3 regions of the Micromonospora sp. Llam0 genome follow, and region 3 is predicted to be linked to each of the others. Evidence: riboswitches for the same ligand, from Rfam matches in the RefSeq annotation. Region 3 holds a riboswitch; each other region holds the start of a gene.
The links. A riboswitch is a leader RNA that binds a small molecule or an ion and turns the genes downstream of it on or off. The one in region 3 is predicted to bind cobalamin.
Positions count from the first base shown of each region.

Region 1: another riboswitch for cobalamin. It lies ahead of EDC02_RS08275 (VWA domain-containing protein); the one in region 3 lies ahead of metE (5-methyltetrahydropteroyltriglutamate--homocysteine S-methyltransferase).
Region 2: another riboswitch for cobalamin. It lies ahead of cobN (cobaltochelatase subunit CobN); the one in region 3 lies ahead of metE (5-methyltetrahydropteroyltriglutamate--homocysteine S-methyltransferase).

Region 1 covers NZ_RJJY01000001.1:1,833,474-1,839,127, reverse strand. Annotated here, with positions in the region: gene EDC02_RS41435 (cobyrinate a,c-diamide synthase) at 1-1,237, opposite strand, end outside; gene cobO (cob(I)yrinic acid a,c-diamide adenosyltransferase) at 1,231-1,833, opposite strand; gene EDC02_RS08275 (VWA domain-containing protein) at 1,833-3,848, opposite strand; cobalamin riboswitch at 3,929-4,056, opposite strand; cobalamin riboswitch at 4,168-4,342, shown strand; gene EDC02_RS08270 (CbtB-domain containing protein) at 4,374-4,574, shown strand; gene EDC02_RS08265 (CbtA family protein) at 4,591-5,349, shown strand; gene EDC02_RS08260 (hypothetical protein) at 5,418-5,654, shown strand, end outside.
Region 2 covers NZ_RJJY01000001.1:1,852,464-1,858,117, reverse strand. Annotated here, with positions in the region: gene EDC02_RS08375 (cobalt-precorrin-6A reductase) at 1-181, shown strand, start outside; gene EDC02_RS08370 (precorrin-2 C(20)-methyltransferase) at 169-1,692, opposite strand; gene EDC02_RS08365 (precorrin-8X methylmutase) at 1,689-2,327, opposite strand; gene EDC02_RS08360 (precorrin-3B synthase) at 2,324-3,613, opposite strand; cobalamin riboswitch at 3,731-3,861, shown strand; gene cobN (cobaltochelatase subunit CobN) at 3,918-5,654, shown strand, end outside.
Region 3 covers NZ_RJJY01000001.1:2,638,278-2,643,931, reverse strand. Annotated here, with positions in the region: gene EDC02_RS40205 (DUF5984 family protein) at 1-27, opposite strand, end outside; gene EDC02_RS42345 (DUF5984 family protein) at 77-280, opposite strand; gene EDC02_RS11785 (hypothetical protein) at 273-458, opposite strand; gene EDC02_RS11775 (transposase) at 967-1,269, opposite strand; cobalamin riboswitch at 1,448-1,663, shown strand; gene metE (5-methyltetrahydropteroyltriglutamate--homocysteine S-methyltransferase) at 1,779-4,016, shown strand; gene tsaD (tRNA (adenosine(37)-N6)-threonylcarbamoyltransferase complex transferase subunit TsaD) at 4,159-5,211, opposite strand; gene def (peptide deformylase) at 5,215-5,654, opposite strand, start outside.

The sequences.
Region 1 (5,654 bases), 800 kb from region 3:
CCCGCGGCGTCACCTCGGTACGGTGGAACTCGTGGCCGGTCAGCCGGGCCCCCTCCGGCGTCAGCACGCTGTCGGACAGCGCCACCGCGTCGCGGTAGCCGAGCGTCAACCGGGACGTCATCCGCGCGTCCGCCGGCAGTACCCCGCACATCGGCGCCTCGTCGAGGGTGCGGCACAGCCACAGCAGGCCAGCACACTCGGCGAGGATCGGCGCACCGGCCGCCGACAACGCCGCCACCTGCCGCCGCAACCCGGCGTTCGCGGCCAGCTCGGCGGCGTACACCTCGGGAAAGCCGCCGCCGACGACCAACGCCGCGGTCGCCGCGGGCAGCCGCTCGTCGCGGACCGGATCGACGGTACGTACCTCGGCACCGGCGGCCGTCAGCAGCTCGACGGTCTCCGGATAGCCGAAGCTGAACGCCGGTCCACCGGCGACGGCGACCACCGGCCGATCTCCGCTCGCCTCTCCCGGCACGTCCTCGCCGGGACCGGCGTCCGCCTGCCGTACGGCAGCCGCCGGCGACCAGGGTTCGACCGCCAGCGGGGGCGCGGCACCCGCCACCGCCGCCACCGCGGCGAGATCCACCGACGCAGCGACGAGCTCCGCCAGCGCCCCGACCGCCGTACGCGCCTCGACGGCGCGTTCCACCGCCGGCACCAGACCCAGATGCCGCGACGGGGTGTCGACCGACGGATGCCGACGCAGCACCCCGAGTACCGGGGCGCCGACCTCCTCACAGGCGTCCCGCAGCACCTGCTCGTGCCGGTCGGAGCCGACCCGGTTGAGGATCACCCCGGCGATGTGGACCTGACCGAACGACCGGAACCCGTGCACCAGTGCGGCGATCGACCGGCTCTGCCCGGCCGCGTCGACGACCAACAGCACCGGGGCGGCCAGCAGCGCCGCGACCTGGGCGGTGGAGCCGACGTCGGCGCCGCCGACCCGGCCGTCGTAGAGCCCCATCACGCCCTCGATGACCGCGAGGTCGGCCCCAGCGGCGCCGTGGGCGAACAGTGGCGCGAGGCACTCCTCACCGACCAGCACCGGGTCCAGGTTGCGGCCGGGCCGGCCGGCGGCGAGCGTGTGGTAGCCGGGGTCGATGTAGTCCGGGCCGACCTTGAAGCCGGCGACCCGGACGCCCTGGGCCGCGTAGGCGGCGAGCAGGCCGGTGGCCACGGTGGTCTTGCCGTGCCCGGAGCCGGGTGCGGCGATCACCACCCGAGGTACGGCTACCACTCGATGCCCTGCTGGCCCTTGCGTCCGGCGTCCATCGGGTGCTTGACCTTGGTCATCTCGGTCACCAGGTCGGCGAGGTCGATCAGCTCTGGGGCGGCGTCCCGGCCGGTGACTACCACGTGCTGGCTGCCCGGCCGGTCCCGCAGCACCGACACCACCTCCGCGACGTCGATCCAGCCCCACTTGATCGGGTAGGTGAATTCGTCCAGCACGTAGAACCGGTACGCCTCGACGGCCAGATCCCGGCGGATCTGCGCCCAGCCCTCGGCGGCTTCGGCGGCGTGATCACGCTCGGTGCCCGGGCGCTGGATCCAGGACCAGCCCTCCCCCATCTTGTGCCAGGTGACCGGGGCACCCCGGCCGGACTCGCCGAGGGTACGCAGGGCCGCCTCCTCACCAACCTTCCACTTCGGGGACTTGACGAACTGGTAGACGACCACCGGCCAGCCGGCCGACCAGGCCCGTAACGCCATCCCGAAGGCCGCGGTCGACTTGCCCTTGCCCGGGCCGGTGTGGACGGCAAGCACCGGCTGACGGCGCCGGGCCCGGGTGGTCAGCCCGTCGTCGGGGACGTGTTCCGGTCTGCCCTGTGGCATCAGGCGGCCCTCCCGGCGGCGAGGCCGACCCGGCGCGCGGCGCCGGCCCGGTTCGTAGCGGTCGCCCGGTTGACGGCGCCCGGGTGCGGCACCACCGCCGACAGCGCCTCCAGCGGCAGCCATTCGGCATCGAAGCCGGTGGCGAGCCGCCGGGCCAGGCCCAGTCGCACCGGACCGGACTCGCAGTCGAGTACCACCATCGCGGTGCCGGCGAGCAGCGGCGCAAGGGCTGTCGGATCCGGCCCGCTGGTCGATCGCCCGTCGGTGACCAGCAGGACCAGCGGCCGGCGGCGTGGGTCGCGGCGACGCTCGGCTGCGACGGTGGTGGCGGCCGCCCGTAGCCCGGCGGCGATCGGGGTACGGCCACCGGTGCGCAGCTGCGCCAGCTTGGCGACGGCTACCTCGTGGCTGCTGGTCGGCGGCAGCACCACGTCGGCGGCGGCACCCCGGAAGGTGATCATCCCGATCCGGTCCCGCCGGTGGTAGGCGTCGCGCAACAGCGACAGCACGGCGGTCTTGACCACGGTCATTCGCTGCCGGGCCGCCATCGACCCGGAGGCGTCGACCACGAACAGGATCAGGTTCGCCTCCTGGCCGACGTAGCGGGCCTGGCGCAGGTCGGCGGGGGTGATCCGGCGGGCGCCCCGGGATGCGGCAGCGCGCACCGTGGCCGGTAGATGCACCGTCGACGGCCGTCCGGTCGGTGATCCGGCACCGACCACCCGGCCCCGGTCGGCGTGGGCCGCCGAACGTCGGCCGGGCGTCGCGCCGGCACCGAGCCCGGGTAGCCGCAGTGTCCGGGGCCGGTACGCGGGCCCGGCCGCTGCCGGAGCCGGACCGCCCGGCGGTACGCCGTCCGGCTGCTCGGCACCGTCCGCCGGCCCACCGGCGTCCGGCGTAGCTGGCTCGGAAGGTGGGCCGCCGTCCGAGTCGGGGGGACCCTGCGACGGGCCGCCGTCCGGTGGCGGCGGACCCTGCGGCGGAGGAGGACCGGGGTCGTCGTCGCCGCATTCGTCACGCAGCACCTCGTCGAGCCGCTGCTCGTCGGCGCCGGGCGGGTCGAGCGGGTCACGGCGCCGCCGGTGCGGCAGCGCCAGCCGGGCTGCGTCGGCGACCTCGGCGGCGGTGACTGCCAGTTTGCCCCGCCAGGCGGCCAACGCGACGGCGGCGCGGGCCATCACGATGTCGGCCCGCATACCGTCCACCTGGTACGCCAGGCAGATCCGGGCGATCCGGTCGATCTCAGCATCGGGCAGCGTGACCGCAGGCAGGGCGGCCCGCGCGTCGCGTACCCGCAGCGCGAGCTGGTTGTCGGCGGACCGCCAGCGGTCCGCGAACGCCACCGGGTCGGTCTCGTACGCGAGCCGCCGGCGCACCACCTCGGCCCGGTCGGCCACCTCGGTCGGCGCGGCCACCGACACCATCAACCCGAAGCGGTCCAGCAACTGTGGACGCGGCTCGCCCTCCTCCGGGTTCATCGTGCCGACCAGCAGGAACCGGGCGGCGTGGCTGACCGACACCCCGTCGCGTTCGACGTGGGCCCGGCCCATCGCCGCCGCGTCCAGCAGCAGATCAACCAGATGGTCCGGCAACAGGTTGACCTCGTCGACGTAGAGCAGGCCCCGGTGCGCGGCGGCGAGCAGCCCCGGCTCGTACGCCTTCACACCGGCGCTGAGCACCCGCTGGATGTCCAGGGTGCCGACCACCCGGTCCTCAGTGGCGCCGACCGGCAACTCGACCAGGGCGGCCGGGCCGCCGCGTGCGGTCACCGGCGCGGTGTGCGGTCCGTCCGGGCAGGCCGGGTCCGGGGCCGCGGGGTCGCAGCCGAACCGGCAGCCGAGCACCCGGTCGACCTCCGGTAGCAGCCCGGCGAGCGCGCGGACGATCGTCGACTTCGCGGTGCCCTTCTCACCCCGGATGAGCACTCCACCGATGCCGGGGTGCACCGCGCCGAGCAGCAGGGCCTGCCGCAGGTCGGGCAGGCCGACGACGGCGGTGAACGGGTACGGCGTCATGGCAGGGGCCGACAGGTGTGCATGGTGAATCCCTCCCGCGGGTGTCCACGCCCGCGTACCGGTGGACCAGCGAGCGGCCGGAGTCTCCTGGCTGCCGGATCGACGTCGCGTCCCGAGCCTTCCCGCCATCGGGGCAGTGGCTGTCTCAAGGGGACGCAACTCACCGGTCACAGTGGCGGGACCGCCCCGGATTCGCACCGGGTTCCTCCGCGCACCGCTCGTGCCGGTCATGCTCCCCCACCGGAGGTCCACCGTCAACGTGGCGCCGGTCCCGGTACCGGCCACCGCCGCAGCCATTGCCCGGGCGGTCACGACGGCGGTACGCTGCGCAGGCCACGGTGTTCGGGAAGCCGGTGTGAGTCCGGCGTGGTCCTCGCCACTGTGACCGGGAAGTGTCCGTTCCACCACGCCACTGGGCCGACGACGGTCCGGGAAGGCGGGACGGCCGCGACGATCCGGGAGCCAGGAGACCGGCCGTGGCATGTACCGCATCGCCACGAGGCATGGACGAGAGGATTTCCTGGCATGACTGCACCTTCTGTCGGCGGAGACATCACCCCCACCGCCATCCGCGTACCGCTTGCCGGTTGGTTGCTGGCCGCCGTCGCAGCGGTCGTCATCTACCTGGTCGCGCAGGACAACGGGCTGGTGCTGGCCGGTGCCGCCGAGTTCGTGCACGAGTTCACCCACGACGGCCGGCACGCACTCGGCGTCCCGTGCCACTGAGCGGGGGTCAGCTCCGATGAGCACCTACCCGTTCGGCGCGGTACTGGGCCGCAGCCTGCTCGCCGGTACGGCCGCCGGCGTGGCGGGCGCGCTGGCGGCCCTGCTGATCGTTGAACCACAGATCGAGTCGGCGCTGGTCGTCGAAGAGGCCCGCGCGGCGACCGGGACGGCCGGACACAGCCACGACGAGGAGTTGGTCGGTCGGGCCATGCAGGTCTTCGGCGGGCTCGTCGCCACCGTCGCGGTGGCGCTGTGCCTGGCGTTGATCGTCGCCGTGGTCTTCGCGGCGACCCGGCACCTGCTGCCCGGCCGGGATGACTTCCGCCGGGTGGGACTGCTCGCCGGGCTCGGCTTCGTCGTGGTGGCGCTGCTACCGGCGATCCACTTCCCGGCCAACCCGCCGGGCGTCGGCGACCCGGACACCGTCAACCAGCGCACCGGACAGTACCTTTCGTTCATCATCGCCGCGGCCGCCGTCACCTGGCTGGCGCTGCTGGCCCACCGGCGGCTGGCCGGCTGGGCGCGGCCGGCACCCTACCGGACGGTGGTCGCGGCGGCGCTGGCCGTCGTCGGGTACGCCCTGCTGCTGGCGCTCTGGCCGGCCTCCGGGGTCGACGTGCCCGCCGACATCCCGGCGGCGCTGTTGTGGGAGTTCCGACTCGCCTCGCTGGCACAGCTCGCCGCGATGTGGACGGTCCTCGGGGTGGTGTTCGGACTGCTACTCACCCCGGCCCGGACCGGTGACCGGCGGGCCACGCTCGCCGACGTCGCGTGACGGCGCAGGACGGCGCGGCGGGAGCGGAGCACGGGCCGGCAGGCCCGGCACCCGGGCACCCCGTCCGGGTGACCGTCTGCCGGGGCTGCTGTTGCGGCACCTGTCGCAAACACCCGGACGTCGACCATGACCGGCAGCTCGACATCCTGCGCGCCGCCGGGTCGGTACGGGTGTCCGACTGCCTCAACGCCTGTGACCGGTCCAACGTGGTAGTCGTGCAGCCGGCGGCGCTGGCCCGCCGACTGGGCGCCCGCCCGGTGTGGCTCGGCGGTGTGCTCGACGAGACATCACTGTCGAGTGTCGTC
Region 2 (5,654 bases), 790 kb from region 3:
GACCAAGGACAGCGGCGGCGACGAGACGTCCGCCAAACTGGTCGCCGCCCGCGAGCTCGGCCTGCCGGTGCTGATGGTCGACCGGGCCGCCGCGCCGTCCGCGCCGACGGTCAGCGACGTCGAGTCCGCCCTGACCTGGCTGGCCGAACTCGGCGCGGCGGCGGGTGCTCAGCCCGGGTAGTGCCGCGGGGTGAACACCACCGGCGGCGTGGCACCGTCGTGGCTGACCTGGGTCGCCGACGAACCGACGATCAGCAGGGTCCGCATGTCGACCATGACCGGGTCCAGATCGGCCAACGCCACCACGTCGACGCGTTCACCGGGGCCGCCGACGTCACGGCCCACCACCACCGGGGTGTGTGCCGACCGGTGCTCCAGCAGCAGATCCCGGGCCCGGGCCAGCTGCCAGGTCCGGCTGCGCGACGCCGGGTTGTAGATCGCGATCACCAGGTCGGCGCGGGCGGCGGCGAGCAGCCTCCGCTCGATCACCGGCCAGGGTTTGAGCCGGTCCGACAGCGACAGCACGCAATAGTCGTGCCCGAGTGGTGCCCCCACCCGGGCGGCCACCGCCTGGGCGGCGGTCACGCCGGGCAGCACCCGGACCGGCACGTCCTTCCAGCGGGGCTCCGCAGCGACCTCCAACACCGCCGTGGCCATCGCGAACACCCCGGGATCGCCGGAGGAGACCACCGCGACCCGGGCTCCGTCGGCCGCCAGCCGAAGCGCGTACGCGGCCCGCTGCGCCTCGACCTGGTTGTCCGACGGATGCCGACGTTGCCGGGGGTTGGCCGGCACCCGGTCCAGGTACGGTCCGTACCCGACCAGGTCGTCGGCGGCCGCGAGAGCGGCCTGGGCCTGCGGGGTGATCCAGTCCCGGCCGGCCGGTCCGAGGCCGACCACCACCACCTCTCCCCGGCCGGACCGGGCAGTCTCGACGGCGCTCGCCGCGACGGTGCCACCGCGCCGGCTGGCCAGCAACGCCAGGGAGAAGTACGGCACGGACTCCGGGGCGACGCCGGCCAGCGGCTCGACACGTTCCGCCCCGGTGCTGGCCCGTTCGACGTACCACGCGTCGTCGAGCCGGCCGGCGGCGGTCAGCGCGTCGCGTACCGCCGGGAAGGTCCGGCCCAGCTTGAGCACGGCGGCAGCGTCGGTGTCGGCCAGTCGTCGGGTCAGCTCCGCACCGGACAGCGTGCCGGGCAGGACGGTGAGCACCTCGTCGGCCTCCACCAACGGCCGGCCGAGGGCGGCGGCAGCACCGCTCATCGAGGTGACGCCGGGCACCACCTCGGTCGGGTACCGGTCGGCCAGCCGCTTGTGCAGGTGCATGTAGGAGCCGTAGAACAGCGGGTCGCCCTCGGCGAGCACGACCACGGTCCGACCGGCGTCGAGATGGGCGGCGAGCCGGCGCGCGCAGTCGGCGTAGAACTCGTCCATCGCCGCCCGGTAGCCGCCAGGGTGGCTGCTGCGCTCGGTGGTCACCGGGTAGACCAACGCCTCCTCGATCTGTCCCGCGCGTAGGTACGGCTCGGCGATGGACCGGGCGACGCTGCGACCGTGCCGGGCGCTGTGGTGCACGATCACGTCGGCGGCGGTGATCAGCCGGGCCGCCTTCACGGTGACCAGTTCCGGGTCACCCGGGCCGAGGCCGACACCGTACAGCTGGCCTGCTCCGCCACGACGCGCGTTCAACGCCCCACCTGTCCCTCGTCGTCGTTGGCGATCGCGTTGAGCGCGGCGGCGGCCATCGCGCTGCCGCCGCGTCGTCCCCGGACCACCAGGTGTTCCAGTCCACCATGGTCGATCAAAGCCTGCTTGGACTCGGCCGCGCCGATGAAACCGACCGGTACGCCGAGCACCGCCGCCGGCCGGCCGGCACCGGCGTCGACCAGCTCCAACAGCCGGAACAGCGCAGTCGGTGCGTTGCCGACGGCGACCACCGCGCCGTCGAGGCGGTCGACCCACAGTTCGACAGCCGCAGCGCTGCGAGTGGTGCCCAGCCGATCGGCCAGCTCCGGCACCCGGGGGTCGGACAGGGTACAGAGCACCGGGTTGTCGGCCGGCAGCCGGCGCCGGGTGACGCCGGCGGCGACCATGGTGGCGTCGCAGAGGATCGGCGCACCGGCCCGCAACGCGCCCTGGGCGGCGGCCACCACCTGCGGCGAGAAGACCAGGTCGTCGACCAGGTCGACCATCCCGCAGGAGTGGATCATCCGCACCGCGACCCGGGCCTGCTCGGCGGTGAATCGGCTCAGGTCGGTCTCGGCACGGATGGTGGCGAACGACTGCCGGTAGATCTCGGCCGCGTCGCGGACATGGCCCATCATGGCTCCTCACGTGCGGTCTGGACGGCCGCGCCGAGAGCGGCCCCGGTCGGGAGGTGGACGCTGGTCCGGTCGGGGACGTCGATCTGGTACCCGTCACCGGTGGCGGTCACCCGGACCACCGGCCCGGCCGGGGTGCCGCAGCCACGCTCACAGCCGATCCAGTGCACCGGCAGGCGGTGACGGCGCCCCGGTGCTGGCACATCGCCGGTCGGGGCCGGCCGCCCGGCGTGCGTCGCTGCCGCGTCGGCGCGCACGTCGGCCCGCGACCGGGCACAGCCCGGCAGCCCCGCGCAGGCGGTCACTCCGAGCCACGGCGAGCCGGGGTCGGTAACCAGCCCGGCGCAGGTGAACCGGTCCGCCCAACCGGCGGGGTCGGTCACCCGGGGCAGCACCATCCCCCGCCACGGCGTGATCCGCAGCTGCGGCGACGCGGCCGCGAGCAGGTCGACCTGGTCGACTGTCAACCGTCCCAACGGGACCGCCACGACGAGGGCGAAGCCGCCGTCGGGTCGGTGCCGCACCCCGACCGGCACGGCGGGGCCGCCGGCCGGCGTCGGTGGTTGCCACCGCCGCGCGGTACGCCGTACCCCGGGTGCGGCGCCGGCCCGGGTCACGACGCGGTCCAGCGCTGCCGGAGTCAGGTCATCGAGGCGCCACGCGCTGCCGGCCGCCGCGTCCGGATCGTCCAGGAAGGCACGGGCGGCGGCGACCGCGGCCCGTACCGCGTCGGCGGGCCGAGACCGCAGCCCGTGGTCGCTACCGGCGAGCAGCACGGCCACGTCGTCGTCCGGACCGGGCAGTAGACCGACGTCGGCTCGGGACGCGACAGTGTCGCCTCGGCCGTCGTCGACGGCGAAGAGGAACCGCCCGGAGAGCCGGGCCAGGTCCGGCTCCGCGCAGATCGCCGCGTCGAGGGCGCGGACCTGCGCCCCGACGTCCCAGGCCGCCGGGGTGTCGATGTCGGCGAGGGCGGAGCCGAGGATGTTGCGGACCCGTTCGTGCGTGGTAGACGGCAGCAGCCCGGCGGCGCGCAGCCGGGCGGCGAGCGGTCCGGTGGCGGCGGCCGCGACCGCGCGCACCTGGACGTTTGCCCGGCTGGTCAGTTCGAGATGTCCATCACCATGGTCACGGGCGACGGCGGCCAGCAGCCGGAGCTGGACGGCGGTGAGCAGCCCTCCGGGGCAGCGGATCCGGGCCAGCAGGCCGTCGGCGGCCGGGTGCAGTTGCAGGGCGCCGGGGCAGGCATCGGGTGCGCCCCGGGCGGGCGACGATGGCAAGGCGGGCACCCGGCGGATACTACGGGTCGTCCCCGGAAGGCGGCCGCCGCACGGCGAGTACATCACACCTTGACGAAACGTCCGCCGGTCGTGACAGTGTTCGGTAGCCAGACGCGGCGACAAGCGGAGGAAGTCCGGTGTGAATCCGGTGCGGTCCCGCCACTGTCACCGGGGAGCAGACCCCACCGACGGCCACGGTCCCCTTAGTCGGGTGCCGGAAGGCCGGGGCGAGCGTTGATCCGGGAGCCAGGAGACTCCGGTCGCCGCGACCGACGACCCGGGGCGCGGACCCCGAGGGAGGACCGGGCGTCCGATGATGCTACTTTTGTCCACTTCAGATACTGATCTGCTGAGTGGGCGGGCCAGCGGTGCCGCCTGGCGCCTGGCAAACCCGGCCCGGCTGTCGGTCGACGACCTTCCGCAGCTGCTGTCCGGCGTCGACCTGGTGGTGGTCCGGCTGCTCGGCGGCCGCCGAGCCTGGCCGGACGGGCTGGACGCGCTGCTGGCCGGGCCCCGTCCGGTGGTGGTGCTCAGCGGTGAGCAGGCCCCGGACGCCGCCCTGATGGAGCTCTCCACCGTACCGGCCGGAGTGGCCGCCGAGGCGCACGCCTACCTGGCCCACGGCGGCCCTCCGAACCTGGCCGAACTGCACCGATTCCTGTCCGACACGGTGCTGCTCACCGGGCACGGCTTCGCCGCGCCACGGCCGGCCCCGGAGTGGGGCGTGCTGGAGCGCGCGACGACGCCGGACGGACCGGGCCGGCCGACCGTGGCGGTGCTCTACTACCGGGCCCACCACCTGGCCGGCAACACCGGTTTCGTGCACGCGCTGTGCGACGCGGTCGACGCCGCCGGCGGCCGGGCACTGCCGGTCTACTGCGCCTCGCTGCGCTCCCCCGACCAGCGGCTGCTGGCCACCCTGCGGCAGGCCGACGCCCTGGTGGTGACGGTGCTGGCCGCCGGCGGGACCCGACCGGCGACCGCCGGCGCCGGGGGCGACGACGACGCCTGGGACGTCGGCGCCCTCGCCGAGCTGGACGTGCCGATCCTGCAGGGACTCTGCCTGACCAGCTCCCGGCAGACCTGGGCGGCCACCGACGACGGGCTGTCCCCGTTGGACGCGGCGACCCAGGTGGCGATCCCGGAGTTCGACGGCCGGCTGATCACCGTGCCGTTCTCGTTCAAGGAGATCGACGCCGACGGGCTGTCGGTCTACGTCGCCGACCCGCAGCGGGCCGCCCGGGTGGCCGGCATCGCGGTGCGTCACGCCGCGCTGCGGCACGTCGCGGCGGGCGACAAACGGATCGCGGTGCTGCTGTCGGCGTACCCGACGAAGCACGCCCGGATCGGCAACGCGGTCGGGCTCGACACCCCCGCCAGTGTGCTGGCTCTGCTGTCGACGTTGCGCGACGCCGGCTACGACGTCGGGCCGTCGGACGGCCCCGACGCGGTCCCCGGGCTGGCTGACGGCGACGGCGACGCGTTGATGCACGCGCTGATCGCCGCCGGCGGGCAGGACCCGGACTGGCTGACCGAGGATCAGCTGGCCGGCAACCCGGTGCGGATCCCGGCCGCCGACTACCGCCGCTGGTACGCCGAGTTCCCGGCCGAGCTGCGTGACCAGGTCGAACGGCACTGGGGTCCGCCACCGGGCGAGCTGTACGTGGACCGGTCCCGGAATCCGGACGGCGAGATCGTGCTCGCCGCACTGCGCGCCGGCAACATCGTGCTGCTGGTGCAGCCGCCACGCGGCTTCGGGGCCAACCCGGTGGCCATCTACCACGACCCGGACCTGCCGCCGAGCCACCACTACCTGGCCGCGTACCGGTGGCTGGAGCACGGCTTCGGCGCGCACGCCGTGGTGCACGTCGGCAAGCACGGCAACCTGGAGTGGTTGCCGGGCAAGACGGTCGGGCTCAGCGCCGCCTGCGGGCCGGACGCCGCCCTCGGCGACCTGCCGTTGATCTACCCGTTCCTGGTCAACGACCCCGGTGAGGGCACCCAGGCCAAACGCCGGGCGCACGCCACCCTGATCGACCACCTGGTGCCG
Region 3 (5,654 bases):
TTCCAGAATCGTAGGGAGTAGCTGCAGCAGGTCTTCCCAGAGCCGTACGACGTAGTAGTCGGCGTACGGCGGATCGTCATGGCCGTCGGCGTACCGTCTCGGCGGAGTAGCGCAGCAGCTGATGTCCGTTGAGGTCGAGCCAGTACCAGCCTTCGGTGAGTCCGAACCAGTGCAGCGTCTGTTTGTCCCGACCCCAGGGGTGCACCTGGTCCAGCGGGCGTAGCTGGAACTGGAAGCGGATTGCCGGTTGTGTCTGGCGTACCGGGCGGTGGTCAGCCACAAGGGTCGCCGCTGGTCCGCTCGCCGGCCGTTGGGCTGAAACGTTCGGCGAACGCCGCGCGGACCGGTGTTCCGGGCAGGTTGTCGCGGATGGCGAACACCACGTGATCGAAGTGAGCGACCGCGTCCAAGGCTTGGGCGAACGCGTCGGCCACGGTCGCGGGATCGTTGCGAAACACCCCGCACCCCCACGCACCGAGCACGATGCTGCGATGCCCGTGTGCTGCGGCGACTACGCGCAGCTGCCATCAGCCGGGTATGCACCCGCACCACCCGCTGCCCGGCGCGCAGCAGGTCACGTTCCGGCCGGCGGGTCATATGCCGGCAGTCCTCGACGGCGAAGGTCACCTGGGTCCATCGGGCGGACCACTCCAGTGCCTGGAGATGGCCCTCGTCCGTGGCGGCGATGGTCCGTTCACCTAGCTTGCGGCCAAGGTCGTCAACTGCGACCAGCGTAGGGTGCGTTTGTGGGCGTCGGTTCCGATCACGGTCATGCCGGCTCCTCACCGCAGACAGGGGGCAGGTCCACGAGCCGGACGAGGGGGCATGCCTCAATCGAGCGTTCGCAGGCTCCTATCAAGCCACTCCCCGCCCGGCGCGGTGTCCGACGGGGCCGCACATCAGGACAAGCCACCAGCCGCGCGGGCCGGGGCAACGAAGAAACGAGCGAACCCCGCCGGACATCGATCAGCCTGGCATTAACACGAAGAAAGCCGTGGCCCGTCTGAGGATGTCGACGTCCTCGCGGAGCCGGCGGTTCTCCCGCCGCAGCCGCGCCAACTCGTCGCGTTCCTCGCTGGTCAACCCGTCCGACCGGGTGCCGTTGTCGAGGTCTGCCTGCCTGACCCACTCGCGTACCGCGGTCTCGGTCAGGTCGAAGTCCCTCGCGACCTGCGCCATCGTCCGGTCACCCCGCCGGCACACCTCGACGATCTCCGCCTTGAACTCCGGCGTGAACGCTCTGCGCGGCCGGCGTGGTTTCTTGCCCATGCCTTCCATGATGAACATCCTCCCGAGGAGCACACAGCCCCTCTGACCTGGGATGTCCGTCAAACCGGGTCAGGCCCAAGACCGTATGGCCCCAGGTGGGCATCCCAGATTCGTCGACCGGGCATCGAAATTCTGCGGTGTCCCGTGCGGCGGACACTGGCGCGACGGTACGGCCCGTACGATGGCGGACGGTGTTGGTTCGTCCCGTCCGTAGGTTGGGTGGGGCGTCGTAAGAGGGAACCCGGTGTGAGACCGGGACTGCCCCGCAGCGGTGAGTGGGAACGACCGCCGTCAACGAAGCACTGGACCGTAAGGTCTGGGAAGCGACGGCCAGTAGGCGACCGACGTGTCACGCCCACGAGTCCGAAGACCTGCCAGCACTGCGCACGCCGCACGGTGTGCGCCGCCGGCGGCTCCTCGGGAGGGCCAGGGCGGAAGCTGGTACCTCGCCGTACCCTGCCTTCCTCCCCTCCCGTGTCCGCCGGGCACTTCGAGGGAAGGACCCATTGGTGACTACCGCATTCGGGCAGAGCACTGTGCTCGGCTATCCGCGCATCGGCGCCGACCGTGAGCTGAAGAAGGTCCTCGAGGCCTACTGGGCGGGCGGCATCGGCGCCGAGGAATTGGAGAGGACCGCCGCTGAGCTGCGGTCCGAGGTCTGGCGGACGTTGGCCGACGCCCGGCTCGACGCGATTCCGTCGAACACGTTCTCCTACTACGATCACGTGCTCGACACCGCTGTCGCCGTTGGTGCGATCCCTGGCCGGTTCGCCCGGCTTGGGCTCGGCGAGTTGGACACCTACTTCGCGATGGCGCGCGGGGCCGACGTCGAGCCGGCGTTGGAGCTGACGAAGTGGTTCGACACGAACTACCACTACCTGGTGCCGGAGATCGACCCGGGCCTCGTCTTCCGTCCGAGCCCGGCGAAGGCGTTGGGTGAGTACGCCGAAGCCCGTGAGCTGGGTATCACCACTCGACCGGTGTTCGTCGGGCCGGCCACGTTCCTGCTGCTGGCCAAGGGCGACGACCCGTTCTCCCGGCTGGACGAGCTGGTCGAGGTGTACGTCGATATCCTCGCCGCGCTGGCGGCTGCAGGGGTGGCCTGGGTGCAGTTGGACGAGCCGGCCTACGTCGCCGACCGCACCCCGGCCGAGATTGACGCCCTGCGCGGCGCCTACGCCCGCCTCGCGGAGGTCACTCAGCGGCCGAGGATCTTCGTAGCCACCTACTTCGGTGAACTCGGTGACGCCCTGCCCGCGTTGCTGGACACGGCGGTGGAGGCGATTGGCCTGGACCTGGTGGCCGGGCCGGCAAGTATGAATCGGCTCGCCGCAGCCGGGCCGCTACGCGGCCGGACGATCGTCGCCGGGCTGGTGGACGGCCGCAACATTTGGCGTACGGACCTGCAGGCCGCCGTCGCTGTCGGAGCGAACGTTGCCGGGCTGGCCGACCATGTCGCCGTCGCCACCTCCTGTTCGCTGCTGCACGTCCCGGTCGACCTCGCGGTCGAAGGCGGGCTCGACCCGGAGCTGTCCGCCCGGCTGGCGTTCGCCCGGCAGAAGGTCGATGAGGTGGTCCTGCTCGGCAGGGCGCTGCGCGACGGCATCGCGCAACTGCCCCCACCTCTGCCGGTCGCTTCGGTCGGGTGGCGGCGCGGCGACGTGCGTGCCCGGCTGGCAGCCCTCGGCCCCGCCGACCGCCTGCGTGGCGACTATCCGGATCGGGCGGCCGCGCAGCAGCAGCGGCTGGGGCTTCCGGAGTTGCCGACGACCACGATCGGGTCGTTCCCGCAGACCGACGAGTTGCGTCGGGCCCGCGCCGCGTACCGGGCTGGTCGGCTCGACCACGACGGCTATGTCGAGCGGATGCGCGCTGAGGTCGAACACGTCATCCGACTGCAGGAGAAGCTGGGCCTGGATGTGCTGGTGCACGGCGAACCGGAACGTAACGACATGGTGCAGTACTTCGGTGAACAGCTGGACGGTTTTGCGGCCACGGAGCATGGTTGGGTCCAGTCCTACGGCTCCCGTTGTGTCCGCCCGCCGATCATCCATGGCGACGTGGCCCGCAAGGCCCCGATGACGGTCGACTGGTCCACCTACGCCCAGTCCCTCACCAAGCGGCCGGTCAAGGGCATGCTGACCGGCCCGGTGACCATCCTGGCCTGGTCGTTCGTCCGTACCGACCAGCCGCTGGCCGACACCGCCGACCAGGTTGCGCTCGCCCTGCGCGACGAATGCCGGGATCTGGAGGCGGCCGGAATCCGGGTGATCCAGGTCGACGAACCAGCCCTGCGGGAGACCCTGCCGCTGCGTAGGGCCGGCCAGCAGGCGTACCTGGACTGGGCGGTCGGCGCGTTCCGGCTGGCGACGAGCGGCGTCGCCGATGATACTCAGATCCACACCCACCTGTGCTACTCGGAGTTCGGTGAGGTCATCGCCGCGATCGATGCGCTGGACGCCGATGTGACCAGCATCGAGGCGTCACGCTCGAAGATGGAGATCCTCGACGATCTGGCTGCGATCGGCTACCGGCGCGGTGTCGGCCCCGGGGTGTGGGACATACATTCGCCCCGGGTGCCCTCCCGCGACGAGGTGGTCGAGGCCCTCCGTAGGGCAGTTGCGGCCGTACCGGCCGGGCGGTTGTGGGTCAACCCGGACTGTGGTCTGAAGACCCGTGGTTACGCTGAGGTCGAGGCGTCGCTGCGGCATCTGGTCGTCGCCGCTGCGCAGCTGCGCGGGAACTGACGAGGCTGGCGCCTGGGCGGACACCACGTAGGTGTCCGCCCGGGCCGGACCCGGGGTAGGCCATGAACGGTGCGTGTCGCCTGGCCTACGGATTCGGCGGGCGCTGATCTACAAGACATGGAATCACGCTACGCCGGACTGCTCACGGTGCTCGCTTCTGGCGGTGTCCGTACAGGAGCGCGCCGTCCAGGACGGCGGACGGGTTGGCGCCAAGATTGAGCCGGTCGGGGGTGACGCCGGCACGCACGAGCAGGTCACCGAGTGCTGCGATCATGGCGCCGTTGTCGGTGCAGAGCCGTACCGAGGGCACGCGGAGCCGGACGCCGGCGGCTGCGCAACGGTGTTCGGCGAGGGCGCGGACGCGGCTGTTCGCGGCGACGCCACCGACGAGCAGAAGCGTGTCGACCTGGTGGTCCCGGCAGGCAGTCAGGGCCTTGCGGGTGAGGGTGTCAGCTACGGCCTCCTGGAAGGACGCGGCGATGTCAGCTACCGGCAGGGGGTGTTCGCGGTGTTTCTCGACCCAGCGGGCTACTGCGGTCTTGAGGCCGGAGAAGGAGAACTGGTAGGGCGGGTCGGCCGGTCCGGTCATGGGACGGGGGAAGGCGACCGTGTCGGGGTTGCCGTCGCGGGCGACCCGGTCGATGGCGGGACCCCCGGGGTAGGGCAGTCCGAGGAGGCGGGCGACCTTGTCGAACGCCTCTCCCGCGGCGTCGTCGACGGTGTCGCCGAGGTGGATGACCGGCTCGGTCGCGAGGTCGCCGACCAGTAGGAGGGAGGTGTGCCCGCCGGAGACGATCAACGCGACGCTGCGGGCGGGCAGGGGACCGTGTTCGAGGACGTCGACGGCGGCGTGGCCGGCGAGGTGGTGGACGCCGTAGAGCGGTACGCCGAGACTGAGCGCGTAGGCCTTGCCAGCGGCGAGGCCGACCTGCACTGCGGTGGCGAGGCCGGGGCCAGCGGTGGCGGCGACGGCGTCGATTTCGCCGATGTTGATGCCGGCGTGGTCGAGGGCGTGGCGGACCATCGGGGTGATGGCGTGCAGGTGGGCGCGGGCGGCGACCTCGGGGACGATCCCCCCGAAGCGGGCGTGTTCGTCCATACTGGTGGCGAGGGCGTCGCCGAGGAGGACCCCGTCGGCGACTATGCCGACGCCGGTCTCGTCGCAGGAGGTCTCGATGCCGAGGACGATGGGCATCGGTCAGCGGTCCGGGGTCGCGTTGACGCCTGCGCCTACGCCGGGATGCTCGGCGCTGGCGGTGATGATCCTCCTGCGAAGTTTGGCCGGGAGCCGGTCGACGTAGACGAGGCCATCGAGATGGTCGACCTCGTGCTGGAAGCACCGGGCCAGGGTGCCGGTGCCGTCGAGCCGGATCTCCGTTCCGCGTACGTCGAACCCGGTGACGGTGGCGGTGGCACAGCGGACCAGGTCGGCGTGCTGGCCGGGTACGGACAGGCATCCTTCGACGTCGGTGATCAACTCCCGCTGTTCCGGTAGGTGCAGGACCGGGTTGACGATCGCGGCGACAGTGTGGTCGCCGGTGGCGTCAGGGCAGTCGACGACGAAGATCCGGGCGTCGACGCCGATCTGGTTGGCGGCCAGCCCCACGCCGTGTGCGGCGTACATGCTGGCGAACATGT